Regions from separate parts of the Bifidobacterium crudilactis genome, predicted to be linked through region 3. Evidence: riboswitches for the same ligand, from Rfam matches in the RefSeq annotation. Region 3 holds a riboswitch; each other region holds the start of a gene.
What was found. Region 3 has a riboswitch for thiamine pyrophosphate ahead of DB51_RS05575 (TenA family protein). Riboswitches for the same ligand answer to the same signal wherever they lie in the genome.
Positions count from the first base shown of each region.

Region 1: it holds a riboswitch for thiamine pyrophosphate, as region 3 does, so the genes downstream of both, DB51_RS10590 (hypothetical protein) here and DB51_RS05575 (TenA family protein) in region 3, are expected to answer to the same signal.
Region 2: it holds a riboswitch for thiamine pyrophosphate, as region 3 does, so the genes downstream of both, thiD (bifunctional hydroxymethylpyrimidine kinase/phosphomethylpyrimidine kinase) here and DB51_RS05575 (TenA family protein) in region 3, are expected to answer to the same signal.

Region 1 covers NZ_JHAL01000002.1:34,341-45,239, reverse strand. Annotated here, with positions in the region: gene atzF (allophanate hydrolase) at 1-614, opposite strand, end outside; gene DB51_RS02390 (GntR family transcriptional regulator) at 616-1,335, opposite strand; tRNA gene DB51_RS02385 (tRNA-Gly) at 1,667-1,740, opposite strand; gene DB51_RS02380 (LysE/ArgO family amino acid transporter) at 1,926-2,660, opposite strand; gene DB51_RS02375 (LysR family transcriptional regulator ArgP) at 2,731-3,732, shown strand; gene DB51_RS02370 (thiazole synthase) at 3,857-4,801, opposite strand; gene thiF (sulfur carrier protein ThiS adenylyltransferase ThiF) at 4,861-5,583, opposite strand; gene DB51_RS10590 (hypothetical protein) at 5,540-5,779, opposite strand; TPP riboswitch at 6,012-6,115, opposite strand; gene DB51_RS02360 (PhzA/PhzB family protein) at 6,235-6,864, shown strand; gene DB51_RS02355 (aldo/keto reductase) at 6,864-7,811, shown strand; gene DB51_RS02350 (holo-ACP synthase) at 7,839-8,333, opposite strand; partial or broken gene DB51_RS10585 (beta-ketoacyl synthase N-terminal-like domain-containing protein) at 8,483-10,899, opposite strand, start outside.
Region 2 covers NZ_JHAL01000002.1:571,912-582,810, reverse strand. Annotated here, with positions in the region: gene tenA (thiaminase II) at 341-1,102, opposite strand; gene DB51_RS04675 (HAD family hydrolase) at 1,251-1,919, opposite strand; gene thiD (bifunctional hydroxymethylpyrimidine kinase/phosphomethylpyrimidine kinase) at 1,916-2,740, opposite strand; TPP riboswitch at 2,733-2,848, opposite strand; gene recN (DNA repair protein RecN) at 2,980-4,845, opposite strand; gene DB51_RS04660 (NAD kinase) at 4,858-5,829, opposite strand; gene DB51_RS04655 (TlyA family RNA methyltransferase) at 6,173-6,946, opposite strand; gene DB51_RS04650 (hypothetical protein) at 6,948-7,139, opposite strand; gene DB51_RS04645 (HAD-IIA family hydrolase) at 7,154-8,224, opposite strand; gene DB51_RS04640 (hypothetical protein) at 8,221-10,116, opposite strand; gene tyrS (tyrosine--tRNA ligase) at 10,228-10,899, opposite strand, start outside.
Region 3 covers NZ_JHAL01000002.1:773,409-784,307, forward strand. Annotated here, with positions in the region: gene DB51_RS05565 (ABC transporter permease) at 1-170, opposite strand, end outside; gene DB51_RS05570 (extracellular solute-binding protein) at 351-1,964, opposite strand; TPP riboswitch at 2,321-2,411, shown strand; gene DB51_RS05575 (TenA family protein) at 2,518-3,198, shown strand; gene DB51_RS05580 (metal-dependent hydrolase family protein) at 3,433-4,758, shown strand; tRNA gene DB51_RS05585 (tRNA-Val) at 4,886-4,958, opposite strand; tRNA gene DB51_RS05590 (tRNA-Val) at 4,987-5,058, opposite strand; tRNA gene DB51_RS05595 (tRNA-Cys) at 5,078-5,148, opposite strand; tRNA gene DB51_RS05600 (tRNA-Gly) at 5,176-5,248, opposite strand; gene DB51_RS05605 (PAC2 family protein) at 5,453-6,307, shown strand; gene uppP (undecaprenyl-diphosphatase UppP) at 6,540-7,412, opposite strand; gene DB51_RS05615 (fructosamine kinase family protein) at 7,597-8,391, shown strand; gene dnaJ (molecular chaperone DnaJ) at 8,636-9,778, opposite strand; gene hrcA (heat-inducible transcriptional repressor HrcA) at 9,935-10,899, opposite strand, start outside.

The sequences.
Region 1 (10,899 bases), 740 kb from region 3:
AAATCCTTGGCGAACACCGATACGCAATCGAATGATTCGCAGGCTGGCACAACACCCTCAACCACCGTCACTCCACACGTGGGTTTAAAGCCGTAGATGTGGTTGAACGCCGCAGGCACCCTACCCGAACCGGCGGTATCCGTCCCCAGCGAGAAATCAACGAAATCCTTGGCGACGGAGACTGCGGAACCCGATGAGGAACCCCCCGAGACCCTGTCGGGGAAGGTGTCACTGTGCACCGCGCCATATGGGCTTCGCGACCCGGTCAGTCCGGTGGCGAACTGATCCATGTTGGTCTTTCCGAGGGCGATTGCGCCGGCCTGCTCCAGAGCGGCCACGACTGCGGAGGAGCGCTCTGGCATATGACTGAAGTCCGGGTGGGCGGCAGTCGTAGCGAAGCCTGCGACGTCGATATTGTCTTTGGCGGCGAAGAACAGCCCGGCCAGCGGCATCGACTCGCCCGAATCCAAAGCGTCACCGACTCTGGCTATCTCCTGTTCCAAACGCTCCTGCGAAGTCAAGGATATCCAGACCTCACTGCCCAGCGATTCCTGTTGCGCCCCGATACGGGACATCAGGCTTCGGGCCTTGTGCTCCAACGACGTTCTATCCATTTCAGATTCCCTCCCCAAAAAGACGCGGCAACGACAAGGCGTGACTTGATTGTTCGAGCACCACCTGTTCAGAGACCATGATGTGTGTGGACAAGGCTTCGATTGCTTCCTCGTAGCGCTCGGACACGATGAGGTCGATGATGGCCAGGTGCTCGTCAACCGTGGCCTGCATGCGGTCCTCGCTCAGATAATCGAACATGCGCACCGGTCTGATTTTGCGGTTGACGTCCTTGAGCACCGTCACCAGCGAGGCGTTGCCTGCGGATTGGAGCGTCATGACGTGGAAGGATTCGTCTTCCGATACAAAGCTCGCATCTGGTCTGGGCCTGTCATTCCGGTGGCTTTCCCAGTGCTCGTGAATCTGAGTGAGCAGAGTGAGGTCGGAGCGGCCCAAACCCTCCTGAATACGGCGAATCCCCTGCTTTTCGAGCAGAATCCGCAGCTCGTACAATTCCTTCAGGTCCCCGTAACTCGGCACATACGGATAGATACCGGAGTTCCTGCGCATCAGCAGACCGTCGGACACGAGTCGCGTAATCGCCTCACGCACCGGGGTGCGAGAGACCTCATAACGGTCCGCAAGCGCGATTTCAGTGATGCGCTCCAGAGGAGACACCTTCCCCTGCATCAAACGGTCGCGCAGGTCGGCGTAAATCGCATCCGCGTGAACCACACGGGACGATGTATCCGAGGTGCGAGTCCTGGGATTCTCTTGTGTCATATTGTGCAAACTTTCTCACGGAAGCGTGGAGACGCGCAGGCCGAAGCCGTGGGAAGGCTACTCCCCGTAAGCTTCGGCACTGTATGTACCGGTGTATGTAATGATGTATACAATGATGTATGCAAGTTTCAGGCGATGATTTTTTCTGTTTCCTGATTGTTACGCGTCGCGTGATTATCGACTCTCTGAGGTCGAGATGGCCAACGATGTGATGAGCCGACGGCGTGAGGAACAGTCACGACATAGATACGCCGCATGTACCCGACGAGGGGAATTTCTGCAATAGCCTGGCGTAGAACATTGGAATGCCGCAGCGTTGCAGCTCCGTGAGTGGAGCGGGCGACGGGAATCGAACCCGCGTAATCAGTTTGGAAGACTGAGGCTCTACCATTGAGCTACGCCCGCGAGGCGTGTTGTTCATAAACAACCTGAGTCATTATACACAATGCAACGACCAAACCCCAGCGACCATGCAATCCTCTGCAAATCTCCAGGGCGCGTGGCACTCGAGTACAGCGCTTGGGCCACTGCACGCCGCCATCATCGAGGCACCTGTCGATAACACTCGCATCAGTGCCGTATCGCAGGCCTTATTGCAGTACCAGGTGCGCGGCAAGCAACACCATGACGATGCCGATGGTCGTATCGAGGGCAATCCAGGCGAGACGGTTGTTGAAGAGCTTCGCCATTTTGCTCGATACGAAACCAAGCAGCAGGAACCATACGATGCTGCACAGCATCGCACCTGTGGCGAAGGACCACCGCAGGTCGCTGCCGTAGGTCGCGGCGATGCTGCCCAGCAGCACGATAGAGTCCAGATACACGCTTGGGTTGAGGAAAGTGAACCCCAGGCAGGACAGCACACTCTTTTTCAGGGATGTTTGCGCTGGCTTCATGGCCACCGTCGAGGAAGAGCCGCCCTGCTCCGAAGCACCGACCGGCGCGCCGTCGTTCCCGGCCTGTTCGACGGTGGAACCATCCCCCGTGGCTTCGCCAGGCATCCTGCGACGTTCCGCTCGCATGGCTCTCAGCTGTATCCACGCTCTTCGGAATCCGAAGATGCCGTAGAGCAACAGCACGGCCGCTCCCGCCCAGGTCAGCCCCTTGATGACGAGAGGGTGGCTCTGCACGATCTGACCCATGCCCTGTGTTCCCAAGGTAATCATCAGCAGGTCGGCGGCGATGCAAATCATCAGGATTGCGGGCACATGCGAGCGGGCGATGCCCTGTCGGATGATGAAGGTGTTCTGTGCACCGACCGCGACTATCAGACCTGCCTGGCTGAGGAAACCCGAGATGATTATCGGGAGGAACAAGGAATTCATACTTGGAGAATAGCTTCGCGCGACAGGTAAGTCCAAGTAAATATATTTATATTATATTAGTATTGCTTATATGAACGAATATCGCGGAGACTCACCGAACTCTGCCGCAAACATCCCCGGAGCCGGCAGCTCCCCCACCGACGGCATCTCCTTGCTGGAAGCCCACGACCTTTCCGCACGCATCAGGGCCATACCCATCGAACAGCTGATGGCGCTCCAAAGCATCATCGAGGAAGGCAGCTTCGACGCCGCCGCCGACGTCATGCACATCTCGCAGTCTGCCATCAGCCAACGCATCAAATCACTGGAATCCCAAGTCGGCCATATCGTCATCCAAAGGAGCAAACCGGTGCAGGCAACGGCAATGGGCCAGCTCCTGCTGCGTTTGGCTCGGCAAATCACCCTGGCCCAGGAGGAAGCCGCGCAACGCATCGAAAGCGAACAACGCAGCAGCACCGTCAACATCCGCATCGCCGTCAATGCGGATTCATTGGAAGGCTGGGTCTTGCCCGCCCTCGCTCCCGTGGTCAAACAGTCCATCGCCATCGACATCAAACGTCAGGACGAGCACATCTCGACACGGCTGCTGCGCTCCGGAGAGGCGATGGCGGCCATCACCGCCGAAGACACGCCCGTGCAGGGCTGCACGATGACCAAACTCGGTTCGATGGCCTATTTCGCCGCAGCCACTCCGGAATTCGCCGAACGCTGGTTCCCCGAAGGGCTCACACGCGAGTCGCTTGAAGTCGCGCCACTCGTGCAATACGACCGCGACGATCAGCTGCAATACCATTTCATCCGGCGCATCACCCGAGCCAAAGTGCATCCGCCGATGCACTTCGTGCCCACATCCACGGGCTACAACGATGCCGTGTCGCTCGGATTCGGCTGGGGATTGATTCCATCCACCAGTTTCGCAGCATACCCGCGCAATACCCTGGTCCGGCTGTCCCCACAGGAACCATTGCTGCTCCCCCTGTTCTGGCAGCAGTGGAAACTCTCGTCACCCGCACTCGACACGGTGGCCCAAGCCATCATCCGGGCCAGCGCCAACGCTCTGGTTCAGGATTGAGCCCGCTTCACAGAGACATCTGCGATGGCTGAGACACCTGCGATAGCTGCGATAACTGCGGCACCAGCGGAGCTGCTCCGCATTCCTGCACGCAATCACCTCCACCGCTATCGCAGCCATCTGCTCAGGATGCCGAAGAAGCCCCCAGATAATCGGATTCCTCGGTCGGACTCGACGCGACCGCATGACCGTGCGTGACTATGCCCAGGCCCGCAAGGTAGGCCTCTCTCCCCGCCTGCACGGCATGTTTGAACGCTCGGGCCATCACCGGGATATTCCTCGCGCTGGCAATCGCCGTATACGCCATAATGGCGTCGGCACCCATTTCCATGGCCTGAGCAGCCTGGCTGGGACGGCCTATCCCCGCATCGATAATCACCGGAACAGAAGCGTTGTCGATGATGACCTCGATGAGATCACGCGCTCCCAGACCCTTGTTCGACCCTATCAACGACCCCAAAGGCATCACGCACGCCGCACCGGCATCCTCCAGTTGCGTCGCGGCCAAAGGGTCGGGAAGCATATAGGGCATCACCACGAAGCCTTCGGCCGCGAGTATCTCGGTCGCCTTAATCGTCTCGGCATTGTCCGGCAGAAGATACCTGCTTTCATGCTCGATTTCGACCTTGATGAAATCCGTGCCGCACACCTCTCTGGCCAGTCTGGCTATGCGAACCGCCTCACCTGCATCATGTGCACCGGAGGTGTTGGGAAGCAGCGTGATGCCGTCCGGGATGTAGTCAAGCAGATTGTTCTCCGCAGTCCTGCAGCGACGCAAGGCCATCGTGATGATCTGCGTCCCGGCGTTCTCGATGGCCGCCTCGATCAGGGAAAGATCATAGCGTCCGGAACCGAGAATGAAGCGGCTGGAGAATGCGTGGCCGCCGAGCATCAGCGGATCCTGCTCCCCTGTCGCCAGATCATCGAAGGCGTGTTTGTTCGGTGCGGGCAGCAGAGCGGTGTTGGTGGCCGAGCCGACGAGTTCGTCGAGCTGCAACGCGCCCGAGGAGGTCCCCTGCGCGCAGGAGCTAGCGACATCAGCCTGCGCCGTGGTGTGTTCCGAAGTCATACTGTTCATCATCATGCTTTCTCTTCGACCGAAGATGCCATCAACGGTCATATCGACATTCAGGCTTCATCCTGTCCGAGGATGAGTCTGGTGATCATATTGGCCTCATGGCATGCGACCACGCCGACCCTGGGAGCCATAAGCCCGTTGCCCGGCGTGGGTGCGGTCACACCGTCGCCACAGAAATAGAAGCCTTCGGAAACCCTCCTGGTAACGATGCTGTTGGCACTGCCGAAACCGGCCATGCCCGATGCGGACAGCAGCTTTGCAGCGGGCAAATGCTCCAAAACACCGTTCACCAGAATGCTTTTGTTTTCAGGCACATCGAAAGCCTCCGCAATGATGTCGTCATCGGCGAACAAGGAGGCGACATTATGCTCATCGACGGCCACGGAATCAATCCGCACATCGATGAAAGGGTTTATCTGGGCAAGATTGCCTTGCAGAGCCTCGGTTTTCAAACGGCCGAGATCCCTGAGAAAATACTGCTGCCGGTTGAGATTCGACATGTCAACCCGGTCGAAGTCCACAAGATGCAGATGCCCGACGCCGATGCGGGTCAATGCGACCGCAATGGTCGACCCCAGACCACCAAGGCCAGCAATGGCCACATGGGCCGCGTCAAGCCTATCCTGCACCTGCTTGGTATGGCGCTCATACAGGGCGTCATACAGCTCCTGCCTATCCACCATGTCTTTGGGATTCCCGGCGTCGCGCACCGCCCTGCACCGCGTCTCCTCACGTCGTGCCGCAGCGACGTTCTGAGCTTCCTGGATACCCATCCTCAGCCTCCTTGAACGAAGGTGACGATTTCGATGCTATCGCCGTCTCGGAGCATCGTTTCGGCGTGCCTGCGCAGCGGGACGATATCACCTTGACCTCGACCGCCACTCGTTGCGCCTGCATCCCACGCTCACGAAGCAGGTCGGACACACTGACCTCACCGGTCTGCGTGCACTGCTTTCCATTGACAATCACTGCTGTCTCCCCCTATTCCCGAAGAGTGCGCTCGATAGCGGCGCGTGCGCATCCCCAAGGATGGCGCGCAATCGGTACCGAATCACGGGAACGCGAGCACTGACAGCAAGCCCGTCGGACGGCTTGAGCGATATGAAGCTCTTCGGTCATGACGTCCATCGGCATGATGGAGCATCGACGGGAGTTTCGTGTCACCTACGTCGAACGACGGGATACAAGAGTTGACGTCATGAGACGTCGAATAACCATGTCCTTACGGCGGCATTACCCGCATCAAGTTCTCGGTCGAAGTCAGAGACTTCCTCTCAGCCTGTTCAGGCTCCCGTTCGATTACAAGTCTGATATTCGCCTCACGCGTCGACATTCGAGCAAAGGCATACTTCTGCGGCACGGACGCGACATCCAGAAGACAACACACGAATCCGCAATGTCCCGCGCCTTGGCAAGATGTAAGCATGAGCACAGCACCCGCATCAGGCAGCACCGGGACCACCGGCCGCGACGATTCCGCATCCCCTTCCGCCGAGGCATCCCCTTCCGTCGAAGAGCAGCGTATCCGCAACCGCGAGGTGGTCGAGCGTTTTCTGCATTCGGGACACGGCGAGTCTCTGCTGCGCCGACACGAACTCTTCTGCGAGGACGGCATAGCCGGTCTTTGGACATCCGACAGCGGTGAACCGGTGTTCGCACAGGGCCGGGACGACATCGCCCTCTACGACGTGTGGTCGTCCGAGCATTTCCCGGATTGGCAGTGGAGCAATATCCGCATATGGTCGACCGACGACGTCAACCAGTTCTGGGCGGAATGCGACGGCGGCGGAACGCTGATGCTCCCCGGTCATGAAGCCGTTCCGTACCAGAACCATTTCATCTACTCCTTCGAAATGCGCGCGGGAAGGATTGCGAGAGAACGCGAATTCATGAATCCCATCACCGAGATGAAGGCTCTGGGTATGCAGACGCCCAGCATAGAGCTCGGTGATTTCCCGCAAGGCGATTCCCCCGTTGCCGAATCCACTCCGGATGTTTCCATTGGAGAGGCTTCCACTCAAGATGCTTCGCAAACTCATATAGCAGGTCGCTGATGGCCACGTCATCAATGCATAGGATGAACTTCGCGGGAGTCGACATCCCACGTCTGGGCATGGGATGCATGGCGCTGTCCATCGAAGGACGCCCCGAACGAGACACCGCCATCACCACCATCCACAGCGCTCTGGATGCGGGAGTGCGTTATCTTGACACCGCCTGGTCATACTACCTGCCTGAATACCGTCCGGCCCGGTCCGCTCAGACGCCATCCTGGCATCAATCCCCGGCTACGAGCGGGGGAAACGATTATCGTTCGGACTACGGCGAGCGCTTGGTGCACGACGCGCTGAGCACATGGAAGGGCGCGCAGGACGAGGTTCTGGTGGCGAGCAAAATCGGATGGTCCCGAACCGTGGACGCCCAAGGCCGGTACGGCTGGAAAGCCGACGCGCGTCCGGAAACGATTATCTCGCAGGCGAAGGAATCGGCGCATCGTCTGGGCGTGGAGAGCTTCGGGCTGCTGTATTCACATTGCAACGACCCGCAGGTCCCCTATGACGAGCAGATGGAGGCCTTTCGCCGCTTGGTCGATGAGGGCGTGGCCCGCGCCATCGGTATCTCAAGAGTCGATAACGCCGATATCGACGTAGCCCTGCGCGTTCTCGGCAAGGACCTCATCGCCGTACAGAACCAGTTCTCACCGTCATATCCCGACCCTCTGCACACCATGGAGCACTGCGAGAAACACGACCTGGCCTTCGTATGCTGGTCTCCCCTGGGAGGATTCCTCGACCCGGTGGACGCGCAGGCCTACGAAGCATTCAAGGCCATCGCCGCGGAATGTGGTGTCTCATATCAGCGCGTGGTGCTCGCCTGGGAGCTGTCGAAATACGACCGACTGATCACCATTCCCAGCGCACGCAACCCTCATGAGATACGGGATTCCTTCGCTGCCACACAGCTGACGCTCAGCGACGAGGAGCTGCGGAGATTGCCCTGAGCTCCGAGCCCTGTGCCGCCGAAAATCTCAGGCGTTCCGGCAGCACAGGGCGACCGCGGAAGCGATGGGACCGTCATGGCTGAGCGACAGATGCCAGACGATGTCTGCCTGCCCGGCAATGCGGCCATCCTCGCCGGAGCCGCTGCCGCAACCCAAGGATTCATGCAACCGTCGCTCCACACCATCGGAAAGCACCACATGCGGACGCCCCCTGGAATCATCCAGAATCTCGATGCGCGACCAGGGAATGGATTCGACGTCATATGGCGCAGGCAGCTCCCCGAGAGCTTCGTCCCAGGCTTTGATGACGGCCTCCTTGCCCGCCCAGCGGGCTGCAAGATGGCATGCTTCACCGTCTCCCTTGAGTTGAGCACGCATGGCGCATTGCCTGCGTTCACGCACCGAGAACAGTGCCATGAACGTGGAACCAGGCATATCGAGTTGCTCTCCGAAGGCCTGCACATCCACCACATCATGCCCCAGTCCGAGAACCCGCGCTGCGGGCAGATCGTCAATGCTCATAATTCCATTCTCCCGCCACGCGCAGCAAGAATCACTATGCAAACGGCAACACCACAAAAAAACTGTGCACATCGGCACGCGGACACCTCAACAACAGGTGTCTTGCGTGCGGGTGTGCACAGTTTCAGAAAACACTCGGACCGGTCAGATCAGCGCTCGTAGTAGCCGCTGTCACCCAGACGGGCTTCGGGGTCGAGCAACATGGCCTTCTCGACCTCGTGACCGTCGTAACCGTGGCCGTCCTCATGGAAACGACGGTTGTCAATCGGCGTATACAGCTCGGCGCGGCCCATCATACCTTCGATGAAGTGACGCTGACCGGATGCCAGACGGGCATTCGCCTTCTCGCGCCATTCCTCCAAAGCCTTCTTGCCTGCGGTGTTCGCCACTGCGGCTTCGAAAGCACCCGGGTTGACGATGGCTCCGAAACCGGAGACGTGACCGAAGCCGAGAGAGGTGACCAGACCCGCCTTGACCGTACCGACGTGCAATGGCTTGGTCAGCCAGACCATGTGGTCGTCTCGCCGCAGCTTCGGGTCGACACAGTCCAGCGAGGCATTCGCAGGAATCACACCCGATTTGAAGAGCTGGGTCAGACCGTTGATCTGGAAGATGCAGGCACCGCCCTTGGCATGGCCGGTAAGGCTCTTCTGGGAAATCACGAAGAGCGGGTTGCCGTCGGCACGACCGATGGCGTGAGCCAGGGTGTTGTGCAGTTCGGACTCGTTCGGGTCGTTGGCGTTCGTTGAGGTGTCATGCTTCGATACCACGCCGATCTCATCGGGTGAAACGCCCAGCGCATCCAGGTCGCGGACCAGCTTGGAATCCTTGCCGCCGAGACCCGCTGCGAGCGCACCCAACCCGGGGGCGGGAATCGAGGTGTGACCACCGTCGGCGAAGGAGTGGATGTATCCGACGACTCCGGCGACGGGCAATCCCATGCGCAGCGCAATGTCGCCACGAGTGACCAGAATCGTGCCGCCACCCTGTGATTCGAGGAATCCACCGCGACGGCGATCGTTGGCGCGTGAGAAGAAGCGCGGGCTGATGCCCTTCGCCAGCATCTCGGAGGCATCGGCGGTGGCGTTCATGTTGCCGAAGCCGATCACCGATTCCACGCCGATGTCGTCTATCGCGCCGGTCACCACGAAGTCGGCCTTGCCCAGAGCGATTTTGTCGACACCCTCTTCAAGGGAGACCGCGGCGGTGGCGCAGGCGGATACGGGCTGCACCATGCTGCCGTAACCACCGATATAGGACTGCATCACATGCGCGGCGACCACGTTCGGCAGCGCTTCCTGCAGGATGTCCGTCGGGACCTCCTTGTTGAGGAAACGGTCGAGATAGAGCTTGCGCATCGAGGACATACCGCCGAAACCGGTGCCCTGCGTGCTGGCGACCATTGACGGATGCACGGCCTGCAGAATCTCGACAGGCGAGAATCCTGCGGAGATGTAGGCATCCACTGCGGTGACGATATTCCACAGTGCAATCTTGTCGACAGCACCGACCATCGAGGCGGGAATACCCCACTTGAGCGGGTCGAAGCCCTTCGGGAACTGTCCGCCGACCGTTCTGCTCATCGTCGCACGACGAGGAACGCGCACCACGGAACCCTGATGACGGGTGACCACCCATTCGCCGGACTCGTCATCCGGACGGATGGAGGTATGGGATTCATCCAGCTTCACATACTCCCTGGCGACCGCCTCGGTCGGTACCGAGAACTCCACATCGTGGTCGAGGAAGACATCTGCCTCTTCCTCATCGGTGCCGTCCTTGTAGTCGTTGCCCATGCCTTCCTCGAAGGGACGAATACCGGAGCGTGCCACGACTTCGTCGTGATAGCGCTCGGCGATGTCCTCTTCGGGGACCAGATTGCCATCGGCGTCGTACCAACCGGCCTTCGGGCTGTCCTGCCATACGAGCAGACCCATGTTCCAGGCGAGTTCAAGCACGCCGGCCGCGGTGAGTTCCACCCGTCCGTCGGAGTGAATGCCCAACTCGGCTTCGAAGCGAGTACGCCCCGAACCCCAGGGGCCGAGCTCGCCCACGGAAACGATGACTATCTCGTCCTCGGGCTTGGCGCTCACGCGCTTCCACTCGGAGAGATTCACATGCGGCTGGCTTGGCACATGCGGTGTCGGCAGAGCCTTGATGACTGCCTCCGGGGCATCGCCCAGCGAAGCGTCGTTCTCGGACGAGCCTTGCACATGCTCCCCTGTCGAGGATCGTGCGGCTTCATCGTGTGCGGCATCCGCCATGGCCTCCGCACGAAGCGCCTTGATATCAATCGGGGCATCGCCGAGACCACCGGTGAGGTCCACGTTCAATGGCCCATTGATGGCCTTGATGCGGGCGTCCACCGTGCACAGATCAAGCAGTTCGGAGGAAATCTGCTCCGTGGAGTAGGTCTTCAATCCATGGCGTTCCACGACCTCGACCAATGGGTCGTTGCCGCCCATCAGTCCGGTGCCGCGTACCCAGCCGATTCTCGGATGGGCGAAGGTCACTCGGTCGGACCAGTTCTTTTCGGCACGAGCACGATTCACGATGGCATCGAAGG
Region 2 (10,899 bases), 200 kb from region 3:
CTCGGAACACCGTAAACGAGCACGAATATCACGCAACCGACCCATAAGAGCACCACCCAACGAAGCGAAAACAGCACCCCCCCCCGCGACCGGCATCAATCAGACGAAACGCCCTGAATCAGCGAAAGGAACATGCAACGAACATGATGGGTAACATCATACATGATGTATAGGTTATGCGATGGCATGACTATCGATTCATTCCTGTGCGAGTAATTTTCAGCTCGGCCATATGCGCCCTGAGTACTTGACAGCTCAATGATCTCGTTCGTCGAGCTGTAAAAACCAGCTCAGCACATGGTTGATGCATCCCAATCAGGCGCAAATCAACGACGGTACGTCAGCGACGGTCTGGTGTGTCCCATTCGGGTTTCCACGAACGCTGCATGCGGTAGGCGCTGTCCCAGAACATGTATTCGTGCTCCACACCGATGCGGAATATCGAATCCAGCTCTTTGAGTCGCTTTGCGCTGAGGTCTCTGGTCTCGTCTTCGATGATGTCCAGCAGCCACACGGCGCTCTGCCAGAAATCATCGGAGGCGTACATCTCCACCCAATCCTGATAAGGATTATTCGGCAAGGTTTCGCTGAAATCCTGGGCCAGACGAGTGCCGTAATCCGCATACACCCATGCGCAGGGCAATACGGCGACCAGCACGTCGACCAAGGGTTTGGCATAGGCAATCGCCAGCATATTCGAGGTGTAAGCCCGTGCGAATGCCGATTGCCTGGCTCCGGCAATCTGCTCACGGGTGATGCCATACCGTTCGATATAGGTCTTATGCACTTGCTCGCGTTCGCCCACGATGGCCTGCTGGACCTGCACCATTCTCTCGATGATGCGGTCGTCCTCGCTTTTCGTCATCGCCAGCGCGTGAACTTTGGCGTAATCGTTGAGATACAGGTAATCCTGAAGCATGTAGAAGGTGAATCGCTCATTGGAGAGCGTCCCCTTACCCAACTCCTGGACGAAGGGCTGCTCATATCCCTGCTGCCACACATCACTGGCGACCTTGTAGAACCTTCGCGCGATTGGTGTGCTGACCGCCCTGCTGAGTTGGTCGAAGGGTATTGGCGTTGCTGCTGAACGTTTCGTTGACATGGCTTGATGCTCCTGTAGTCGAAACTGTGCATCTCGGCACGCTACCAGCCGGATTCGCAGCTCCAGACGTGGTTGTTTGCACAGTTTCGGAAAATAATGCGGATTTGTGAGATTTGCGCGGTTTGTGCGGTTTGTGCGTTTGTATGCTTCAGCGCAGTTCGCGCGGGGCATCGGAGAAGTCGTGAATCGCACCTTCCGCCAAAGCCGAAATGTCCTGCCACTGCTGTTCGGAAGAAGCGTCGAACATGGCCCACGGGTGCATGCCGATGCTTTTCGCGGTGCCGATGCCCACCAGCAAATCCTCGAACACGGTGCAATGTACGGGCGCGACTCCGAGAAGTTCCGCCGCATGCAGATACACGTCCGGATGTTCCTTCCCTTTGCCGCCGGCATCGTCAACACTGCAGATCACGTTGAAATAATCGGTGATGCCGGCATGTTCCAGCGCCGGATTGCGCAGTTCTGGAGGCAATGTGGTGGCGACGGCCAGCGTGGCTCCGCTTTCGCGCAGATACCGCAGATACTCGGCCGCATGTGGCTTCAATTGCACCGTGGTGGCATAGGCTTTCGCCGCCATGTCATTCCACTCCTGCATCAGCTCTTCCGGCGTGTCGTCAAGCCCGAAACGGGCAATGGTATATACCGCGATGTCACGGAATTGCATCGAGGCTACCGTAGAGCCGAAATCATCGGGAATCTCGATGCCGCGCTTCGCCAAGGACTCGGCATCCAGGTCATCCCAGACGCCCATCGAATCAAGCAACGTGCCGTCGAGGTCGAAGATGACGCCCTTGCCCTCATTGAGTTTCTGGCTCATTCGTTCTCCTTGAAGCCTTCGAGTCCATGTGCATACAAATCCCAGAAATGATTCGTCGGCCCATTGCCTTTGCCAAGTTCCAGGGAGTGCATGATGGCCATCGTCACGTATCGCTTGGCTTTCTCGATGGCCTTGTGGAAGGGAAGCCCCAGGGCGAGATTCGACGCAATCGCCGAAGAGTAGGTGCATCCGGTGCCGTGCGTGTTCTTGGTGTGAATGCGCGGAGCCGTGAACTCATAGAAACGCTCACCATCGAACAGCACATCGGTCGCATCCCCGGTGGCGTGGCCACCTTTGACCAGCACGCTGGCGCACCCCATCGCCTGAATCTGGCGGGCCGCCTCACGCTGCGAATCCATATCGGTGATGGACATGCCCGATATGCGCTCCGCTTCGGGGATATTCGGCGTCAGGACATCCGCACGCGGAATCACGGTCTCGATAAGCCATCCGATGCATGACGGGTCCATCAGAGGTGCACCGTTCTTGGCGTACATCACGGGGTCGATGACCACATTCGGAGCCTGATATTCGTTGAGCTTGTCAACCACGACCTTCATGATGTCCGGGCTGTCGAGCATACCGACTTTGACGGCCTTCGGCGGAATATCCTCGAAGACCGCATCTATCTGGTCGGCGATGATGCTCGCATCCACATCCAACACCGAAATCACCCGGGCGGTGTTCTCTGCGACAACTGAGGTGATGACCGACATCGCGAATACGCCATTGGCGCTCATGGATTTGATATCCGCCTGGATGCCCGCTCCACCGGAGCAATCCGACCCCGCAATCGACAGTACGGGTATTAAGCTGCTCATAGCTGTTCCTCCCTACGCTGGTATTAGCCAACAGGTTCTAAGGGTCAGGCCCGGGTGCCGTTCACCCGTTGCCTTTCTCAACTCCTTCGAGTTCCCCTGTAACAAGAATCATCCCGACCGTACCGCCGAAACCCGACAAGGACGGGGTGACCGTGCAAGAGCAGTGATGGCTGGAATTGTCCCTTCCCGAAGAACTCAGGGCAGACTCCCGCCGATGCACACCCACGCCCCGGAAGGCGCTAGAGACTGCTGGATTCCAGAAGCTCCCGGGCGTGGCGAAGAGAAGTCTCGGATTCGCTACCTGCCAGCATGCGGGCAATCTCCCTTTCACGTTGAGAGCCCCGCACCTCCTGGACCACGGTCTGCACTGATGGAATATGCACTGATGGAATATGCCCGTCATTCTCACTGCGGTCGTTGCTCTCGCCATTGCCACGACTGCCTGAGGTCTCGGAGCCCTCAAGCTTCGCTGCCGTCTCATCAACGGGTGCATCGAACACGCCCTTCGATACCACGAACTGCGTATCAGCCCAGGAAGCAACCTGGGGAAGATGCGTCACGACTATCACCTGGGCGCTCCGTGCCAGTTGAGCGAGCCGTCTGCCCAGCTCAACCGCAGATTTGCCGCCAACACCGGCGTCGACCTCATCGAAGATGAACACGCCTTCGTCGTTGTCACCGTGGTGTTCCCCGGAACTACGTTGCGCACCGGAACTACGTTCTGCAGCCACCAATTCGAGAGCAAGCATCAACCTGCTGAGCTCTCCTCCCGAAGCGCTTTTGCCCATCGGCAGACGCGGAGCTCCGGGAAAAGCCGTGAACAGGAATTCGATGTCATCGCATCCGTGAGCGTCGAGAACATCCGACTCATCGCCTTTGCCTGCATCACGGGGACTCACCACAACGTCGAGTACGGAGCCCCGCATGGCCAAGGCAGCCAGCTCGGTACCCACATGCTCACTCAGGCGTTCCGCAGCTTGCCGCCTCACCGAACTGAGTGACCTTGCCGCGGCGAGCGCGCGCCGGAACAGCTCGTCGCGCTCCTCACGCAAGGCTGCCAAGCGCTCAGGGGACGCGTCCATGTCCTGCACATCGTTTTCCGCCTGGTCACGCCATGCCAGCACATCGTCGATGCCAGGCCCCCACCGCTTCGTCAGCTCATCGAGTTCATGGATACGACCGTTGATGGTGTCGAGATCACCCAGGCTGTCCTCGTCATCTATCTGACCGCTCAAAGTGAACACCACATCGCTGATTTCCTGACTCAACGATTTCAAGGTGTCCGCCGCCTGGCCGAAGGGTTCCTTGATGTGGATGTCCTCGAGTGCCCGTGTGGCATCGTCAATCAGCGACAGAGCTCCCTGATGCTGCGCATCCACGTCCATCTGCGAGGGGTCGAGTGCACTCAATGCGGAAGCTACCCCATGTGCGATGGAGGCAGCGTTCTCGATGCGTTCTCTGCGGGATTTCAGCTCCTCGTCCTCGCCTTTATGCGGGTCCACAGCATTGATGCGTTCGATGGATTCACGCAGATAGGTCGCCTGGGCCAGTGCGGCCGCCTGCTCGCCATCCAGCGCCTGAAGTTTGCGGATAATCGCCTGCAAGGCCTCCCATGACTGCGCATACGCCGTCAACTGCTCACTATCATCGGCATATCGGTCGAGAAAGTCACGTTGTCGGGCAGCGGAGGCTATGCGCATGTGATCCGACTGTCCGTGAATGGTAATCATGTGGGCGGCGATGCCCGCCAACACGCTTCGCGGCACTGTGCGCCCGTTCAGCAAAGCTCGTGAGCGACCATGCGCAGGAACCGACCTGGTGAGGTACAGCTCACCGTCATCCCCCACCGCACCGGCATCCTTCGCCAAAGCCTCGGCGGCTGAATCTGATGACACGGCGAACACCGCCTGAGCCCAGACATCGTCCTGTGCTCCTGCAGAAGCCCTGCCCGACTGAATTGCCGCCCCAGATACCAGACGCAGAGCGTCCAGAAGCATCGACTTTCCCGCACCGGTTTCACCTGTGATGGCGGTCATTCCGGCTCGTGGCGACAACACGGCATGGCGTATCGGACCGAGATTGCGTATTTCGAGTTCCTCAAGCATCGCTCATCTTCTTTACCGGCGAATGGTCTGCTGACCTTCGCCTTGCTCCGGTGGCTCAAACCCCTTCAGCCCCTGCTGATTATTCAGCAGACGTCGGGCACCCTTCTGAAATCTGTGTTCTCGCCAGCCAACGACCGGCAAATCGAATTTGGTTACAAGTCGACTCGTGAACGGCACACCGGACAGTCGCGCCAACCGCAGGGTGTCATGCGACTCCCTGACCTCGATATGCGTTCCTCGCGGCAGACCGAGCTGTCTACGCCCGTCACAGCAAATCCAACCATCCGATGTCGATTCGTCGAGAATGTCCAATGAGAACTTCGAATCCGAGCCGATAATCAGTGGCCTGGCGAACAAGGCGTGAGCAGCCAGCGGAACCAACTGCAGAGCCTTGACATCCGGCCAGATAATAGGACCGCCCGCAGAGAAGGCATATGCCGTGGAACCGGTCGGCGTGGCGACGATGACGCCGTCGCAGCTGAAGGAACTCATTTCGACATCGTCCACCCGAATGCTGACCTCGACCATCTTGCCTCGGTCGGAGCGCTCCAGGGTCACGTCGTTCAATGCCCAATCGCTGATGGGTTTCTCGGCACCCGGAAGCCAGACATCGATGTGCGCGATCATTCGAGAATCTATCGAGTAATCATGGGCGGCAATCTTACCCATCGCCTCGCTCATCTGGAAGCTTTCAAATTCCGCAAGAAAGCCGACATGACCCAGATTCACGCCAAGAATGGGAACATTCGTGCATTTGACCAGTTCGGCAGCGCGCAGAATGGTGCCGTCTCCCCCGAGCACCACGACAATCTCCGTATCCTCACTGACCACAGGCGAGGGCGTGCCGAACTCCGGCGCTTCAAGATTGTCGATGATGGACACGGCAAAGCCTGATTGCTTCAACTGTTCGACTGCCTCACGAACAACCGTTCCGCTGCTGCGTAGGCGGCTGTGCGTAACCACTACCGCGTTTCGCTGGCCCATACTGTGGTTCCTTCCTTATCGGGCTCCCGAGCATAGGCCCTGGCCTCGTCCGTCGACCCTACTGCTGATGCACGGATGCACCTATGCGCCGATGTGCGTATTACCCGATGTGCTTGCACCGACGCACTGTCGCCGGTATCAATCCTAAACCACCTGTTATGCAACATGGCTGTGCGTGAAATACGATGCCCATACCTGTTGTGTAGTGATTTCCAAGTAGACAGGCGGTCAGCGAATTCATATTCCGCATGATTCCGCCAAAAACGGTCTTCGCGCGAAGCACATACTCGTGTTCTCTAAGAAAATCCCTACACAGACGTGCAACGACCCGGATTCCACCCCTTCAGGATGCCTGTTCGAGCCATAACAGGAACTCCACATTGCCATGCATTCCGGTTATGGGAGATGGAATGCAGGCTTTGACGGTGAATCCGCACTCGAGTGCACAGGCAACGACACCGTCGACCGCACGATTGCGCAAATCGTCGTCATCGACAATGCCGTGCCTGCCCAGATGCTCCTTGCCCACCTCGAACTGCGGCTTGACCAGCAATACGGCGGGAGCCGTGGGCGGAAGCAAGCGTGCGATGACCGGAATCACGTAGCGCAGGGAGATGAACGATACATCCGAAACCACATAATCGGGTTGAAAAGGCAGATTCTCGAGCTGCACATCACGGATGTTCACCCCTTCCAACACCCTCACGCGCGAATCATCGCGGATACGTCCGATGAGCTGACCATGACCGACATCGAGGGCGATAACCTCTGCGGCTCCGAGCCTTAGCAGCACATCGGTGAACCCACCCGTGGAAGCGCCGATATCCAGACCACGACGACCTCCGGGAGATGGCAGGCCCATGGGAACGAAATGCTCCAATGCGCCCAGAAGTTTGTACGCGCCACGGGATGCGTAATCATCGCCTTTATCAATCGTCACCTCGTCATCAGCGCTCACCCGTTGCGCAGCTTTGCCGGCCAGAACGCCGTTGACCTTCACCGCGCCCTTGTCGATAAGCCGCTGGGCTCGGGTTCTGGAATCCGCCAGTCCACGCGCCACGATTGCTGAATCAAGACGGTGCAGAGTATCGCCTGCACCGGCACCGGTATTCGGCATATCAACTCCTGTGCTGCTGCAGTTCCTGCTCCAAAGTCCGCAAAACCTCGGAGTAGGAGGCAATCTGCGTGTCGAAGTCCTGTTCCTCGATGCCGTCCAGCCCGGGGAAGCGCTCAAACACGGATTCCTCGAGCGCTTCTGCCTGGGTCGGCCGCGTTTCGTCCGGCTTGTGTCCTGCGATGTCGTCCGTCATGACTCCCCCGAATCTCAGATGTCGAGCAAAGCGGAGGGAATGCTCAACTCGGCAGGATCGAATGCGCCGCCGGCGGCATCCACCGTCTCCCACACGGCACAGCAAGCGGCACGCAAGGCATCGAGACCGTCGTCCGATTGACCGGAGACCTGCTCTGCCGCAGCGAGCCGTATCGCTCCGTCAGCCACGGAAGCCACGGACCCGCCGCACTGCCATGAGCCATCTGCATTGCGCAGAGGCAGAGGATGCGTCATATTCAATCCACGCAAATCACGGGCTATGAAGGTCGGTCGCTGAATCATCGGAGCGGTGAGAATCTGACGGGGGTCTGCAACGCCCGTCAACACCACCAGCGAGTCGTATCCGCCTCGGTTGGCCGCCTCGATGTCTGTGTCAAGACGATCCCCGACCGGCAGGGATTTGGCCACGGGGACGATGTCATCCGTTGCGGAGAACAGCACGCGGGCCTCGTCGTACATGGCTGATTCGGGTTTGCCCGCCGAAGCGACAGGCTGCTTTCCGGTCGCCGCGATAACGGCCAGTTGCAAGGCTCCGTTACCTGGGGCGATGCCCTGCTCACGTGGAATGGTGAGATCACGATTCGTCACATAGTATTCGGCGCCGCCCTCAATGGCATACGCTGCCTGCGCGAGTTCATTGAAGCTCAGGTCGGCATGCCACGACTGCAGTACCACGTCCGGATGCTCATCGGCATCGTCCACGACGACCAGACCGGCTTTGCGCAGCTCGTCCCGCAGATGTTCCGCTCCGACGACGTAGACTTTAGTGCCGGGCGCGAAACGATCCGCCAGCATGCGTGCCGCGACGATCGCCGAAGTGATGATCTGGTCATCACCCAGACTCAGCCCGAAACCTCGAAGCTGGTCGGCTACCGTGCTCGGAAAACGAGAGGGATTATTGGTCGTGTACGAGGCACGCATACCCAGTCGTTCCGATGCCGCGATAGCTTCGGACGCATGCTCCACAGGATTCTTGCCCCTGTAGACCACACCATCCAAATCCAGCAGCGACAAGGCGTAATTCGAGGCCAAAGGGCCCTCAGTGCCCAGAATGTAGCGACTCATGACCGCCTCCGAAAACCGCCGTCTTCTGCTTCGATGCCAATCTGTTCCAGTTCGCTGTCCGACAGCTTTTCAAGGTCGTAATCCACGGCGACGTCCTGTGAGCTTTCCTCGTCATCCTCGTCGGCATACTGGGCTTCGAGCTTGTCCAGAAGCGGTTCGAGCGCAAGCGCGTCCTCGCTGCGGCCATTCTGCTCCAGGAAGTTCTGCTCAGCCTGTACGGCCCTCATACGGTATCCGCCGGAAAGACCTTTCGCCAGGGACAGGGTGTGCACCGTTTCAATGGCCTTATCCCACAGACCGAGGTCACCCAATGCACCCGCGTACACCAGGAACATCTCCGCTTTGGCATCACCCTGCAACTGCTTCGACTCTTCGGAGGAAGCCACCTCGATGGCTTTGCGGGGGTTGCCGAGTCCACGTTCGCAATCCGCCATGAAAGGCAGATAATCCAGATACCCGTTCATGCGGTAGGCGGTACGGAACTCCTTCAAGGCCAGCTTGTAATCGCCCTGACGATAGGCGATGAATGCGAGCGTCTCGCGGGCCAGGTCGATGCGTGAAGCCTGACGGGCAATCCACTTGGCGTGTTCCAGCGCCAGCTCGGGTTCCTCCTCCTCGATGGAATACGCGGCAAGCATGTGAAGACCGACGTTCTCGGCATGCTCCTTGCTCAGACCGCGAAGACGTTCCTTCTCGTCCTTGGAGAGCATCGACCATTCCATGCCTTTCGGCATTTTCGGCTCTCCGGGACGGCGGTCCGTATACGGGTTCTGCGATGGGAAGGATATGGTGCCATCGGAGTTGCGTCGTGGCTTGTCAAGGCGCTGCGCGTTGTCGCCGCTATGCTCCGTGCTGCGTTCATCGCGACGCTGATACCCGCCACGGTCGCCGCGGTCATGGTGATTATTGCGTTCACCGTATCCGCCGCGGCCGTCATGGCGACGGTACTCACCATGATTCTGGCCACCGTCATGCCGTGGGCCGTTGCCGCGATTATTATCGCGATCGTTGCCACGGCGGTCGTAGCTACGACGATTGTCGCCGCCACCACGATAGTTGCCGTGCTGGCCGCCTTCACGACGGAATGAACCGCGCTGCTCTCCGCCGCGACGATCCTCACCTCGTGAGTCGCCGCGCGAATCGCCGCGGTACCCCCTGCTCCGATTGTCATCGTCCCGTCTCGGGGAACGATGTTCATTGTCCCTATGCGAATTGAAACGACGCTCACCGTCGCGATTGTCGTAGTCTCGACGTGGACGGTATCCTTCCCTGCGCTGACCTCCACGCTGACCTTCGCTTCGCTGCCCGTCACCGTTGCGACGGCCATATGAGCCATGCTCGCTGTTGCGCCCCTCACCGTCACGACGTGGACGGAATCCGCCACGGGTTGACGAGGAATCACGACGTGAATCATGCTCTCTGCGATCCGCACCGTCACGCTTGTGGAAGTCTCTGCCACCGCCCTGCCCCTGCGAGGAACCGTGAGAGCGCGAACCGTAGGATTTCTCCCCGTCGCGACGCGGACGTCTGTCAGGTCCATCCGAATGGAAACCCGCGCCTTTGCCCTTGTATGACCCTTTGCCCTTGTATGACGCAGATGAGCCACGACGGTCATCACCACGGTAGCCACCCGACGACTTATGCTCGCCGTAGGACTTGCGCTCACCGTATGATTTGCGCTCACCGTAGGACTTATGTTCGCCAGACGACTTATGTTCGCCCGAAGAACGACGGTCACCATAAGACTTGCGTTCACCATAGGACTTGCGTTCTCCGGAAGAACGATGCTCACCGTAAGGACGGCGCGCCTTTCCGTGAGAGTACCCGCCCTGTGAACGACCGCCCGATCGAGACTGCCCCCCGCGCCCTGATGCGCCGCTATCTTCTGCCATGTTCATCCTTATCCTCGATAATTCACTGGGCGGAATCATTCACCGCACAGCATCGTTCTCTGCGTTATCCCCATCACGGCAATACCGGCCTTGATAGGCTTTACACTCTGTTCAGGAGCGTTCCAACGCTCCAAGCGCCTTTTTCCCGCGTCGCAGCAACGCAAATCTTCCGTGCAGAAAATCCTCTTCCTGCAGTACCGCATCGGAGTCCTCAACACGCACGTTATTCACGTAGACACCCCCGGAAGCGATGGTCTTGCGCGCCTCCGAAACGGAACGGAACAACTTCGCCGCAACGGCAGCGTTAACGATGCGATCCCCGGTTCCCGCCTTCGCAAAGCTCTTGACACCCTCGTCATCGCTGACTTTGAGGCCGTCCAGCGCACCTTCAAGTGTGAATTCATCGATGTCGTGAACATCCCCACCGCGACCGAAAAGGGATGATGAGGCGTCGATTGCCTGCTGTGCCGCCTGCTCGCCGTGCACGAAACTCGTGACCTCCCAGGCGAGCACACGTTGAGATTCACGGGCGCCGGGGTTGTCCTGCGTGGACCGCTCGAGTTCCTCGATACGCTCCTTGGGCAGGAAGGTGAAATATTTCAGCAGTTTCACCACCTGATCGTCCGGCTGGTTGAACCAGAACTGGTAGAAGCGGTATGGGCTGAGCATGGTCGGGTCGAGCCAGATGGCTCCGCCTTCCGACTTGCCGAATTTTTTGCCTTGCGCATCTGTGATCAACGGGCTCGTCATCACATTGACCGTCGCACCGCGAACCTTGCGAAT
Region 3 (10,899 bases):
GTGAGGCCCTTGCTGGGAATGAAATCTCGGAAGGCGAGCTGAACACCGTACATGGGGACGTAGGCGAACAGCCCGATGAAGCACATGGCCGGTGTCACCATCAGCCATAATTGCCAGTAGCGCCTGAAATGTTCCCGTAGCCGTGAGACGAATGAACCGTTCTTCGGCATGGCCGGGTGCTTTTCACGACGTTTGCGCGTCTTGCCTGTTGTCGCTGCCGCTGCGACTGGAACCATTTGCGTAGAATCCTGCATACCAGGGGTTACCTGTGTCTGCCCGGCCGCTACGCTTGCGACTGTTGCGCTCTGGGTCATTGCGCTTCCCTTCCGATTGCGTTAGCTAGCCTGTGATCAGTTCTTGGTGTACTCGTCGTAGTACTTCTGCCACAGTTTGACGTTCTGTGTCAGACCCACGCTGTCGAGCTTCTTGACATAGGCGTCCCAATCGGCGTCCACGCCACCCTTCTGAATCCAGGTTGCCGTTTTGGTCAACGCGTAGTTCAGGACCGCGGTGTTGTTGTTGGTGATGGTGGTCTGGTCGTCCACATCCGGACGCACGTAGATCGGCATCACATCCTTGGTCTCATCCACGTTCGCGAAGGCCTTGGTGTAGGCGGAGTCGGCCTCTCGCAGGGCTTCGCTGGCCTTGTCGTTCTTGATGGTCGCATTATCCGGAATCCAGCCTGCGAAACGATCCGCGGTGGCCTTGCACGGGTCCTTCGTGCTCGAGTCGAAGCAGCGGTCGTTTACCGTGTAGGTGCTGTTGTCGGAACTCGTGACGTCCTCGGGGATGTCGCCGTAGTACTGCTGGACCGAGACCTTCTCGCCGTAGAGCGCATTGACGACCTTGTAGATGGCTTCCTTGTTCGGAGCGTCCTTGGATACGGCGATGGCGTGGTTGGAGAGTTCCGTCAGGTCCTGGGATGCGTCCCAGGTAACGTCCGAGTCTGGAGTCGAGGCCGTGGCCTTGAGTGAAGGCAGTGCGACGTACTGGTCCTGCAGCTTCTCGAAGTCCGTGGTCGCCCAGCCGACGATCATGCCGCTCTTGGCGGTCTGCCCGTCGCTCACCGTATCGGCGGTGATGGCGGAATCCTCTCGAGTCAAGGCGTCGGCAGGAATCAGACCCTGCTCCATCAGGGAGTGCAGATACTTGACCACACTCTTGTAAGCATCGCTTTCCAGGAAGTTGCCTACTTTGCCGTCCTTGACGTAAATACCTTGGAATGACGGTGAGGTGCCTGCAAAGCTGGTGGTGATGCCCATCGAATTCAACAGCACGAAGGGGTTCCACAGGGAGAATCCGGTGGTGTCGATACGTCGCATGTTGAAGGGTACCTCGTCGGCCTTGCCGTTGCCGTTCGGGTCCTGCGTCTTGAATGCGGTAAGCACCTTGGTCAATTCATCCCAGGTGGTCGGCATCTGCAGACCGAGCTTGTCGAGCCATGTCTTGTTGATGAACATATGGTTCGAGGACACACGGTAGTTCTCGCCCCTGTCCGAGGGCAGGACGTAGACGTGCCCTTCCTTGTCCGCAACCATCTTCTTGGCGCTGGTCTGGGTGTCGAAGAATTTCTTCACATTCGGCATCTGGTCCATATGCTTCGACAAATCCTCGAAGTAGGGATACTGCTCGCCGTCCGTGGGATCGAAGGTGAAGATAGAGACATCGGGCACATCTCCGGAAGCCAGAACCGCAGACTTCTGCTGACTCCATGAGGAATCAGCGACATCGTCCCACTTGATGGTGCAGTCGCAGGCGCTTTCGATATCCTTCGTCCACTTCATCGATTTCATCGCCACATCCGTGGAATAGCGTGTAATCAGAATTTTTACAATCGGCTTTCCATTGGCGTCAACGGTGGCCTCGTCGCTTCCGGAACCTCCGCATCCGGCAAGAACCATCGTTGATGCAAGCGCCGCTGCTGCCAATGAGAACAAGCGCTGTTTAGCACCTCGTCGTGCCATGATTTCTTCCTTTCATTCTGTTCTTCCCCAACTGCCTCGTCTTCGACGAAACCAGAAGTTGCTGTGCATTCCGTACGAACCGCAGTAATGCGTATCCGTTGCTGCTCTGCTGGAATGCTGAATTCAAAATAACACGTCAATCGTTTTACGTCAAACGATTGACAGCGTTTCGTGCCACTTCACCGTTCATCTGCCTCGACACAGTGTAGATTGCCTTGTGCACGCCGCGCGCAAGGCCCTGCAATCAGTGGAAAGCGGTGATGCTTCCCTCCTGCAGGCGCCCATAACCGCTGTACCCACTGTATGAAGCGACATGCCCATGTCCGCGACGGTCATCCTTGCCGCGATGTAGTGTTTCTCCCGACACGGGGTGCCCTACCAGGCTGAGAAAAACCCGTCGAACCTGATACAGCTAATACTGACGAAGGGATGTCATTTCTATGACTCTGAGAACATCACCACAAATTCCTGCTAGACCCTCATGGAGCGGCCAGACATGCCTTGGACTGCATGCGGCCGACCATACTCAGCATCTGTCTTGGAGGGTCGCACGATGAACGCCACTGCCTACGACACATTGAAAACCCGTTATGCAAAGGATTGGGGGCGGGCCGTCAACCATCGTTTTGTGAACGAACTGGTGAATGACCGTCTCGACGACAAGACGCTCCGTGGCTATCTGATTCAGGACTGGCAGTTTTCATACGATTTCTATTCGCTGATGGGAGAGGCTATAGCCACTGCCGACACCATGTCCGCGAAGGTCAGGCTAGGACAGCAACTGGGATTCATCGCGAACGATGAGAATTCCTATTTTCATGAACGATTCAGCCAGTTCAACGTCAGCGAGGAGGAGCTGCTCTCCCCTGAGCTGACGCCTGCCTCCACAGGTTTCAGAAAGCTGTACCGACAGACCGTGGATGCGCACTCATACGCCCAGGCCCTGGCCGTTCTGGTCGTGGCGGAATCCATGTATCTGGACTGGGCCGAAGAACGTACCGCCCACGGGACAAGCATGCCCGAAAAAGCTCAGAACGTGGGATGGGTAGAGGTGCATCGCGGCGAGGACTTCACCGAATGGGTGGATTTCCTCATCGAAGAATTCAACAGGGTTGCCGACCCCGAGAATGACGACGTCGCCGACTGCTTCGCCAATGCCGTGCATTATGAACTAGGGTTCTTCGATGACGCGTATGCGTGGGAAGACGGCAGGGATAAGGTCGTACGGGGCTGAGCACCTCAGCCGAGCTCACGCATGCTGCGGGCATCGTGTGCGTGAGCCGCTGTCGTGTCCACGACAGTAATCCGGTACGGATACCGGGGCCACTACACTTTAATCGCCATAACCGAGCGCTATGATGCTGATATGTGGCGGATGTCCACGCCTGGCTCCTAGGTGCCGTATGAATGGTTTGCAACCCAATCCGGACGCCCCTGAGCTACATGACCAAGCAAGGGGACGAATACGATGAATGCTTCTTTCGCCATCGGTAATGTCAATATCGTCAACGAGCGCGCCGGAGACGGTCTGCTGCGAGGGTACAACGTCGTCGTGGACGGTAAGGGTACCATCACCGCTGTCGGACCTCGAGACACGACGACAATCCCGGAGGGTTGCCACCGGGTCGATGGCAGAGGCAAATATCTACTTCCCGGGCTGATCAACGCTCATGTGCATCTTTTCTCAGATGGAAAGCCGCTGCCCGAGCTTCTGACAGGTGCGACCTTCCAACACGCCGTCAGCTCAGTGCTCCACAGCCCCATCGGAACTGTGCTGTCAAGACGACGTGCGCAGGTCAACGCCAGAACTTTGCTGCTGTCTGGCGTGACGACGTTCCGCACAGTCGGAGACGTGGGATATGAGGCCGTTGCCTTGCAACGCAGATTCGACAGCGGCAAGGAGCTTGGTGCACGGATGCTAGCATCCGGACCGCTCCTGGCGATCACCGGAGGTCATGGCAGCCCGCAGATAGCCATGATTGGCGATTCACCCTGGCAGGCGAGGAAGAACACGCGTATCAATATCATGAATGGCGTCAGCGCAATAAAAATCGCCGCGACAGGTGGCGTCACCGATGCCAGAAAAATCGGCGATGCGGGACGTCCTCAAATGAGCGAAGAAGAGATGGCCGCCGTATGCGTGGAAGCCCACCAAGCCGGTCTGCTGGTTGCGGCGCATGCACAGAGCGCACGAGGCGTAACCATGGCATTACGTGCAGGCGTGGATACCATTGAACACGGTTGTGCGATGAATGATGAGATCGTTGACCTCTTTCACGACAATCCTTTGTCGCTGCGGGGCTGGTCAGCCCTGATTCCCACGCTGTCCGCAGCGCTGCCGCTGGTGAAGCTCGACCAGGACATTACCGGGGTCAGCGACATCGTGGTTGCGAATGCCCATATAGCAGTAGACGAGATGATCCAGGGCATCCATGATGCGAAAGCACACGGCATTGCCATCGGCATGGGCACCGATACGGGCATGACCTTGGTGACCCAATACAATTCCTGGCGCGAATTGGCGCTGTTACAGCGTTTCGGTGGATTGACACCCATCCAAGCCATCCATGCCGCCACTCGGGAGAATGCCAGAATCCTGGGACTCGATGGCATCACCGGGCAGATCGGCAAGGGTTTCTCCGCAGACATGCTCCTACTCGCAGAAAACCCATTACTCGATTGGGGAAGCTTCGTGCATCCGGAACTCGTTGTCACGCGCGGAACAGTCCTGAAAAACCCACGAGTACAACGCTTCGACGATATTGACACTGAGCTAGACGCAATGCTGGCTTGACAGCGGGGAAAACACACCTCACTGACCTGAAAGGGTCCGGCGCCGGTCAAAGATTTCGGAATCTATCCTGAGTGCTGCCAAATCCAAAAACAGCGAGCACAAACGCCCGCTATAAGAAGTATTACTGTGGGCGATGCAGGAATCGAACCTGCGACCCCTTCGGTGTGAACGAAGTGCGCTAGCCGCTGCGCCAATCGCCCGAGTTTGTGAAAGGACTCGGTGTCCTTGTGGGCGATACTGGGATCGAACCAGTGACCCCTTCCGTGTCAGGGAAGTGCGCTACCGCTGCGCCAACCGCCCGGTCAGTCTCTCGACTTCGAGGTGGGTACGAGAGTCGAACTCGTCTAAACGGCTTTGCAGGCCGCTGCCTAACCGCTTGGCTAACCCACCGTGACTGGTCTTATGTCTCGGACCTCGAGCGGGCAACGGGACTCGAACCCGCGGTCTCGACCTTGGCAAGGTCGCGCTTTACCAACTAAGCTATGCCCGCATTACTGCGTTTTCATGCCTGAATGCTTACCTCCAAGCACGAGTCACTACTATAACTACATGTATGGGATTATGCAAATTGCGTGTCGCGTCAGCGAGTCTTGGCTGTTTCCAAAGGTATTCACGGTTGTGGAGATAATCGGGGTGATTGTTCTCGCTTGGAAAAAACTTCTTGAACGGTCGATTACCCGCTACTGTGAGAGATGTGAGTGAAGAAGCACTGCAATCCCAGAACGTGTTAATCGCGGCGTTCGAGGGCTGGAATGACGCATGCCAGGCAGCGACGAATGTGTTGCGCCATCTTATAGACGCATACGATTCGCGCGAGGTGGCACGCATCAAATGCGACGGATTCTACGACTACCAGATTGCTCGACCGATGATGTGCCATGTTCAGGGGCAACGTCGTCTTGTATGGCCTGAAACCGTATTCTATGAAATCACCGTGGACGCCACGCATCGCATCTACGCGCAGATGGCTCCGGAACCCAACTACCGTTGGAAAGAATATTGCATTCGCAGCATGCACATCGCCGAGGAATGCGACGTGTCGACGATAGTGACCCTGGGTTCCATGTATGCCGACTGCCCTCACACCAGACCTTTGCCCGTGGAATCCTTCAATGACGATTACGGGTGTGACGACGATGACGAGCACTGTGGCCCGATAGGCATCCCGACGGTGCTGGATACGATGGCGGAAGAGAACGGTTTCTCCACCGAGCCCATCTGGGTTTCAGTCCCCCAGTATCTCGGCAGCGACGAGTGTGCCCAGGGTACCTTGCAGCTCCTGCGCACGCTCTCCGACCTCCTTGGAGTCCCTCTTAAGGAGGGTGATCTGCAGGAGCGTGCAGACAGGTGGAAGGCGCAGGCCGAAGTGTTGCTGCGTTGCAACGATGACCTGTCTGATTATGTCCGCAGGCTTGAACGCGAATATGACTTCGAGCATAAGGTACGCGAGCAGGCGAAGTTGTCGACCTTGAACGTCGGCGACATCATCGCTGAGGCGGAATCGTACCTCGATGACCCCGGTTTCGGGAATTCTCAGGAACAGTCGTAAGCGACCGCGATACCCGCACTATACGGACGGCTTTTCACAGCAATTAGTAGCCAATTGCTGTCCTTGTAGTGCAGGTATCGTACTCCGGCCTTGCAAGCCACAATGCCAAGAACCGCAATAGACGGATTAATGTCATGTGAGCGCTGTCCTTCGACAAGAAGGCAGCGCTCACATGACATCGGAGCTTCGCATGGTCGCGAAGCGGTTCCGTCGTGCAGGGCTTTGTCTGCGCTTATGCGGCCGAACCGGCGAGGGGCGCAAGAGCTCCGGTAATCAGCAGCAGAGCCACCACGATGGCGATGGCAATGCGGTAGACGGCGAAACCTTTGTATGAGAAGGTGGAGACGATTTTCAGGAACGCGATGATTACCAGATATCCGACCACGAAGCTCACCAATGTGGCGCAGATGGTCGCTCCCCATCCCGGGAAACCTGATGCGCTGCCGACATCGCCGAGGGATTTCACGGTTTCAAGAATCCCGGCGCCGAATACTGCCGGTATGGCCATCAGGAAGCTGATGCGTGCGGCATCCTCCCTAGTGTATCCAAGTGCGCGCCCGAAGGTAATCGTGCCTCCGGAGCGTGAAACGCCTGGGATAAGGGCAAGCATCTGTCCCACGCCGAACAATGCCGCATCCTTCAGAGTCATTTCCTTGATGGTCTTGGTCTGTTTGCTTTTGGCATCGAAATACCACAGCAGAAGGCCGAAGACTATCAGCATCACCACCGTTATCCACAAATTGCGGAGGGTGCTTTCGATGGTCTTCTGAAAGAGCACGCCGGCGATGACGATTGGCAGGGTTCCCACGATGATGAACCAGCCGAGCGAGGCGTCCCTGTCGTCCTCACCGAGGCGTTTCGACATCTCCTTGCCGTCTTTGCCGCGAAGGCACATGAACCAGTGGCTGAGTATTCTGGCGATGTCATGTCGGAAATACAGCAGCACGGCGCTTTCGGTACCCAGTTGGATGATTGCGGTGAAGGCGGCTCCCGGATCTTGGCCGAGCAAGGCACCTGCTATGCGTATATGCGCGCTTGAGGAAACGGGAAGAAATTCAGTCAACCCCTGGATGACTCCCATAAGTATCGCTTCAAAGAAATTCATAAACCCTCGTATTGCTCAATAGTTGCTACATGTCGATACATGACCTCACTTAGAGTAGCGAAAATTGCACCGCTATGCCGTATAGCGTGGCTTGTCGCGCAGAATGCCCACAATGGGAACGGCAATCAGACGGTACGAATCCGATGGGATCTTTCCGGATTCGTGGTCGAATCGGGAGATGAATATGCAACAGTACAGGAAATCCAGAGCTCACTCCCCTCAAGGTTTTTTCGAGTGCGAGGGACGTGGACTGAAATGGTTGCGCGAAGCCTATGGGCACGGCGGACCGCGAGTTGTAGAGGTGTTCGGTTGGGGCAGGGACTATCTCGATATCGAACGAGTCAATGCTTCCTCCCCCACACCGAAGGCGGCACATGATTTCGGGGCGGCACTCGCCCGTCTGCATGATTTCGGTGCAGAGTATTTCGGCGAACCGCCTGCCGGATATACAGGCACCTGCTATTTCGGGCCGTTGCAGGACCCCGTTCCGATGGATACGGGCTCATGGGATGACGTAGCCGAATACTATGCACAGGGGCGGCTGCTGCCGATGGTGCAGATGGGAATCGACCGCGGTGCATTGACCTCGGCGGATATGCGCATGACGGAGGAGATTGTCGACGCATTGCCCGATTTGCTGGGGCCGGCGGCAGAGGATAAGCCCGCCCGTGTCCATGGGGATTTGTGGAGCGGCAATGTGATGTGGACCTCCGATGGCGGCCAGAGCGAAGCCGTGCTGATCGACCCGGCCGCGCATGGCGGCCACCGTGAAGAGGATATTTCGATGCTGCATCTCTTCGGCATGTCGTATCTTTCGGACATCATCGACGGGTATCAAACGGTTCATCCTTTGGCGAGGGGCTTTGCAGACCGCTACACCTTGTGGCAGCTGTACCCCATCGCAGGCCATTGCGTGTTCTTCGGTGGCGGGTATGTCAGCGAGTACCGCTCCATGTGCCGCTCTCTTCTAAGTTACTGAACCATGAAAGCGTGCAAAGCAGCACGCGAAGACAGCAAATCAGCAAGCTTCGCGTGCTCAAATGCACAGTTGCGTCGTGTGTGGTAGTTCGTTGCAGACTTGGAGATAGATAACTGCACTAAAAGGACAGCAATGTGGTAAGAATTTCTTGGAAAAGCTGTCCTTTTAGTGCAGTTATCGTATTTGGTGACCCCATACTCGCCAAGACACAAAGAGCCCCTACTGCGTCGTCTACCTCGTACCCCTAGCTGAGTGCATCCTTGATACGGTTGAAGAATCCCTTGCGGTTCTGCGGTGCAGGTTTGGATGCCTGGGCGGTATGTGTGGCATCACTGTCATGTGATTTGCTGAAGGAGATGATGAGCTTCTCCTCGGAGTCCTTCAGCTTCGTGGGGATTTCCACCGCCACGTGAGCGATGAGTTCCCCGCGCTCCTGCGTACGCATCTTGGTCACTCCCAGCCCCTTGAGAGTAATGGTGTCGTCTGGTTGGCAGCCTGCCGGGATGGAAATCGACTGGGGTCCGTCGAAAGTGTCGATTGTCAGATCGTGTCCGAGAACCGCCCAACTCATGGGGACCTTTATCCAGCAATGCAGGTCGTCTCCCTCTCTGGAGAAGTCGTGGTCCTTGGAGATGCGGATATCCACGTACAGGTCGCCGGCGGCCCCTCCGCCCTCACCGACCTCTCCCTGTGATGCCAGACGGAGTCGGGAATCGTCCGCGATGCCGGCTGGTACGGCCACGCCTACGGTGCGTTTGCTGCGCACGCGTCCCTTGCCGAAGCATGAAGGGCAAGGGTGTTCGATGATGGTTCCATGACCTTCGCAACGTTCGCATGGGGCGGTGGTCATCATCTGACCGAGTATGGTGCGAACCACCTTCTGCACGAAGCCCTGTCCGTGGCAATCCGGGCAAGTCACTGGCTTGGTGTCTTTCTCCGCACCGGTGCCGCCGCATTCCTGGCAGAGTCCGTAGGTGTTGATGGTCGTCTGAACCGTGCCGCCGAATACGGCCGTCTTCAGGTCTATGGTCATTCTGGTCAGCGCGTCGCGACCGGGCTGCGTGCGTGGAATAGGCCCCTGCGAAGCACCACCGCCGAATCCTCCGCCAAAGAACTGCCCGAACACATCGGAGAAACCATCGAATCCCGATGCTCCTGCAAAGCCGGAAGCTCCGGGATTATTCGGATCGACGCCTTGGTCGTACATCTGTCGTTTCTGGGAATCCGAGAGCACCTCGTAGGCGCTGTTGACTTCCTTGAACTTCTCTTCGAACTCAGCACCGGCGATGTCAGGGTGATATTTTCGGCTCATCTTGCGATAGGCACGTTTGATGTCGTCCTCGCTTGCGTCCTTGCTGATGCCCAGAACCTCGTAATAGTCTGCCACTGATGACTCTTTCTGTGTGTTGAGTGTGTTAAACGTTCATTGACGGCAGCAGCCGAATCACTCGGTACCGCCCTGCCCTGGCTGCCTTTGCCCGACACCGAAGGAACGGGCCTTTCGCCGGGCTTTAGCTGTGGTCCCTAACCATAGGCGTATATGTTACAGCCCATCCTCGCCACCTTGGTTTGCCAGTAAAGCGGTCAGATAATGGGCAACGGCGTGGACTGCGGCCATGGTCGTCGCATAGTTCATATGCGTGGGGCCTATGGAGCCTACGAAAGCCACCGGTTCATTAGCTTCCGGCATCTCCGTGGAGCTCGCGCCCGTCCCCAGCGCCCTGGCACGCTCCGTATCGACACGCTCATGCCCTTCTGAGTCTGACGGCGATGCCGTGGAACCATAACCGCTGGCGACAACCGATGCGTGTATCAAACCGGGATTATGCGTTTCCGAGCCGATTGCCACACTCACGCCGGAGGTCTGGGACACCTCGCTCAGCGTGCTCATAAGTTTCATCAGCACGACCTGTTCCTCGAGCGCATCGAACAGCGGAGCCAGATCACTGAGATTCACCGCCTGCTGATGTGTCAGCTGAGATGTTCCGGCCATATACAGACTGCTCGCCTGCTCCTGTGAGGCCATACCTTCCATCTCCTCTGCGAGCCTGTCGCAGAGTTCATTGATGGGTCTGAATTTGACGCTCGTGCCGAGTTGCCTGATGTCCTCGCCTGCCGTCGACAGGTTGACTCCTTGGTTCCTGGCATTGATGACGCGCGAGAGGTCCTCGACCATCTCCTGCTTGATGGATGTGCTGCAGCGGATGCTTCTCTGTGCAACCCTGCCCGTATCGGTGATTACGACAATCATCAGAGCCAGCGGCCCTAGGGGAATGATTTCCAATCTGCGAAGCGTCGATTTTGCGAGGGATGGAGATGCCACGACGGCGACCTGTCCGGTAATCTGCGCCAGAAGACGGGCGGAGCGCTGTAGCGTGTCCTCAAGATTCACCGACCCCGAGAGGAAGGACTCGATGCCCCGCCGTTGAGCCAAAGACAGTGGTACGACGTTGGCGAGCTTGTCCACGAAGTATCTGTAGCCTTTTTCGGTGGGTATGCGACCGGCCG